DNA from 2 places in the Enterococcus mundtii genome. Region 1 is predicted to be linked to the other one. Evidence: predicted binding sites of a transcription regulator. Region 1 holds the regulator's gene; the other holds the start of a gene.
What was found. The regulator NrdR, encoded in region 1, represses ribonucleotide reductase genes. The targets are predictions, from matches to a motif close to ACACNATATATNGTGT.
Positions count from the first base shown of each region.

Region 1 (2,210 bases):
TCCGCTGATCGTCGTCGATATTCCATTATTATTTGAGGGACAGTATGATACACAAATGGATGCCGTCGCAGTGGTCTATATTCCAGAATCCCAGCAGATCGAACGTTTGATGGTACGCAATCAATTATCAAAAAAAGACGCAGAACAACGGGTGAAAAGTCAATTGTCGATCGAGGAAAAAAAACGACGTGCGGATATCGTGTTCGATAATCGTCAAACCAAGGAAGATTTATCCGCTGAAATCAAAAAATGGTTGTTACTTAATCGCTTTCTTTGAGTAAATCGCAACATTTTGCTATGCTATTTATATAAAGAAAGAGGGGGAGATGATACGATGGGTACATTCAAAAACCAAAAAGACAAAGTAGTAGGTTCTGCGAAAGAAAAGATTGGTGAGATTCTCCACAAAGAAGACTTACAGGAAAAGGGCCAGATCCAAGCAGAAGAAGGTAAAATCCGTGAAGATGAATACCGGGCGAGAATTGCTGAGTTAGAAGACCAACATGTCGAAAAAGAAGCCAAACGCCAAGACTTAACAACAGAACGCAAAGATCCAGAGACAAGTCCTGAAGAAAAACAAGCCCCCCAATTCGATCATCGTTCAACAGAACAAAAAATCGAAGAAGAACGAATGAAACATTATACGGGAATCGAAGATAAACTATAGAGATTACCCAATCATTTAGTAAAACAGAAAATCCAAAAGAAACAGGCTGGTGCTTAACGCCAGTCTGTTTTCGTTCGTTGAGATGAAAACACAACAAATCTTTCAGTTCAAGCGATTTTTTAACTGGGACAGTCGCATTGCTTAATTGTTTCATGTTATACTAAAGTTAGTAATAAGAAAACGTTTATTACGATCCACTTGAATTAGTTCAATAAAAAATCAGTGGGAAAAAATCTAACACAATTAAGCAGTGAAGTTGTAAAAATTATTTTGACCTGAGCAATAAGATATAAATTGAAAAAGTCCTTTTCATATTTTATAATTTTTAAGCTTAGTGTGAAAATCAGCCTTTTTAACACCAATGATTCATAGTAGGTGGAAGAGTTAACTGATGGAACAACTTCATTTGGTACATTCAAATAAGCGATCAAACTACACCAAGAGAGGTGAAAATTACGATGAGATGTCCTAGATGTCAACATAACAACTCAAGAGTGATCGATAGTCGTCAAGCTGACGATGGTCGAGCGATAAGAAGACGCCGGGAGTGCGAAAAATGTTCCTTCCGTTTTACGACCTTTGAACGAATTGAAGCGGCACCTTTATTAGTTATCAAGAAAAATGGTGAACGGGAAGAATTCAATCGTGACAAGATTTTACGTGGATTGATCCGTTCTGCCGAAAAACGTCCAGTAGCGATGGAACAAATGGAACAGATCGTCAATCATGTTGAAAATCGTGTAAGAAGTCTTGGCGAAAATGAGGTTTCAACTAATCTGATCGGCGAATACGTCATGGAAGATTTAGTGAACTTAGATGAAATCGCCTATATTCGTTTTGCGAGTGTTTATCGTCAATTCAAAGATATGTCTGTCTTTTTGAAAGAATTACAAGACATTGTTGATAAAGCCAAAGATTCGGGTAATAGTGAAAATGATGCGTAATTAATAAAGGAGGGAGCATTCCTTGGAAAATGCGTGGAAAGAATTACAACCGAAAAATATTTACCAAGGAAGAAAGAGCAGTCCTTTAAAAGAAGAAGGAAAGTCAGCCTTGTTATCCCTTTACCAACCATTGATCGGGGGAGAAGCGTTGAGTCTTTACTTGACGTTGTACTCGGAGATCTCGTTAGAAACTGGCGTAGGTCCTGAAGGATTACACGCCGATTTATTGAGTAGTCTAAGTTGTGGATTACCACAATTTTATGAGGCGCGAAAAAAACTAGAAGGAATCGGTCTTTTAGAAGTCTATTTCAAAAAAGATGAAAATTTGGGCAATTGTTTTCTTTATGAGTTGTTAGAACCGATGGACGTTCCTGCGTTTTTCAATGATACGTTACTTTCTTTTTTACTTCTAGAAAAAGTTGGTGAACGTCGATTCAACCAATTGACAGAGTTATTTAAGCCAAAAAATCTTTCGCATGAAGGCTATCAAAAAATTACTAAGAAGTTTTTGGAAGTCTATCGGTTCAATGAAACAGTCTATGCAGCAAACCAAGAACAAGTGGAATCGATCCAGCAAAAATTCACACCTGTTGAACCCA
Region 1 covers NZ_CP018061.1:1,536,793-1,539,002, reverse strand. The annotation lists gene coaE (dephospho-CoA kinase) at 1-277, shown strand, start outside; gene EM4838_RS07365 (CsbD family protein) at 335-667, shown strand; gene nrdR (transcriptional regulator NrdR) at 1,126-1,611, shown strand; gene EM4838_RS07355 (replication initiation and membrane attachment family protein) at 1,634-2,210, shown strand, end outside.

Region 2 (2,210 bases), 730 kb from region 1:
TCCAACCGCAAATTTATCATTTAGTCTGGCAACACTATCAGCGTTATGGATTTACAACTGGTTTTTTCGATAGTATCCCTCGGGTGATGAGAAATGGGTTTCTAAAGATTTTACGCAAAGAACGCGAAGAAAAACGGCGAGCTACAACAAAAACTGTGACAGAAACTGAATGGCAAGAACTTGCAAAGAAAATCAAAAAGCAATCAGTCGCCTCTTTGATACAAGAATATGAACAAGCAGACTATGTATTTACTTCAGAACAACAGCTTGCATTAAAAAAGTTTCAAGAATTGGAATCAGTGATACAAACGATGGATGAAGACATTAGAATGTTGCTCAAGGATTTGATTTAGTTGACGCGAACCGCTGAGAGAATCTTGATATGACGATACCTAGAAATAAGCGAGAAAAGTCCCATCCTATTCTGGGTGACTTTCTCGCTTTAGTAAGATGTTTGAAAAACAAACCGATTTCTAGTACAAGTTTATTTATTGTTTTCCATTAAGAAACATGATGCGAAAAATATTCTGCTTCCATGCGTTGCATGCGCGCTCTTTCTTTTTTGTTGTACCAAGGAGAGACAGTAAAGGCTAATAAGTCATTGATCAAGTAAACTGAGCTATTGATAAACATCGCTAAACTAGCAGAGCCATGGGTATAGGAAACATACCATAAGACCATTTGTGCAAGACCAGAAGCAAGCCACCAATAATACTGATTGTTGTAGCGAAGGAAGCTAATGATCCCGGCAGAAAGACTGATCGAAAAAGCAATGGCATCGATCCAAGGACGAGGGTCGTCTGTATACGTACCAATCAAATAACCTGAAATCAAGTAAACGAAAACAGTCCCGGTTAATGCAATCAACCAACTTTTTCCACTAAATTCTCGAATTTTAGAAGCCATATTATGATTCCATTCTTTACTTAATAAAACTGGGATATCCAATGTGACCATATAAGCAATTTGTTCGCCGATACTTAAATAGTTTTTGGCAGAAAAGCCAACGACGATAAAACAAATAGCAGACAGAATTCCTAGAATACCGTTGACTGATTTAGCGGCATTGATTGATAAAATGCACAACACCCCTAGATTTGTCCCGATAAAGGTAATGATCGACAACCAAGTGATTGGCTGATTCACAAGTGTCATGACTTGGCAACCTAGGCTAAAATAGAATAGATAATAATTTTGTTGAGGCCAACCTTTCAATTGATGAATCAAAAATCTGAAATAATTACTCATAATAAAAAACTCCTTGAAACACAATATATAGTGCTTGTTTATTTTAGAGACACAAATTATTGTATTCCTTTTAAAATTTATTTCTAGTCTTTCATTTTAAAAAAATATATGTTATTATTCGATTTGATTGTTTTCTGAGAAATATTAATTTTCCAAACGATGAAAAGTAGGAGGCCATTTGATGTGGTCTCTCTTTTTTTGTGCAGCGGGAGAAAAATCTTTGCTATGTCTAAAACTATTGATAAGATAAAGGAAACAATAAGATTGGAAGTGTGAGAATGAATTTAACAACCGTTCACCATGTTGCGATCATTGTGTCGGATTATCAAAAGTCACGTGCATTTTATGTTGATTTGCTAGGTTTTGAAGTTATTCGTGAAAATTATCGAGAAGACCGTGGCGATTATAAGTTAGATTTAAAACTAGGAGATATGGAGCTTGAGATTTTCGGTATCAAAGATGCACCTAAAAGACCGAGCTATCCAGAAGCTTGTGGTTTGAGGCACTTAGCATTCAAAGTGGAACATATCGAAGAAACAGTCGCGGAACTACAAGGATTGGGGATTGAAACTGAACCAGTCCGTATCGATACCTTTACAGGCGAAAAAATGACTTTCTTTTTTGATCCGGACGGATTGCCGTTGGAGTTACACGAATAAAGGTAACAAATTTGTCACTTTTTCTTCCGTTCATTCGATTTTTTTCTTTCCTATTTCTTGTTATTCTAGAAAAAAACAAGGAGAGAATGGAATGAAAAAAATAATCATTGCAGCATCGATTGCTATCATTGTTAGCTTAGCGGCTTCGTTAGGACTATTGGATGCAAACTTTTCTTTTGATGACATCAGTGATCAAGAATATCAAATCTCATTGCAAAAGGCAGTGTCTATTTTGCGAGATGAGTACCATGAAGAGAAAGTCAGTCGTATCCAGTTCAACCAATTAGACGAAGAACAAAGTAA
Region 2 covers NZ_CP018061.1:2,265,338-2,267,547, reverse strand. The annotation lists gene EM4838_RS10705 (hypothetical protein) at 1-353, shown strand, start outside; gene pnuC (nicotinamide riboside transporter PnuC) at 502-1,248, opposite strand; gene gloA2 (SMU1112c/YaeR family gloxylase I-like metalloprotein) at 1,527-1,907, shown strand; gene EM4838_RS10690 (hypothetical protein) at 1,999-2,210, shown strand, end outside.
Region 2: a site for NrdR is predicted at 1,267-1,282, ahead of pnuC (nicotinamide riboside transporter PnuC). Genes of this name have one in related genera too.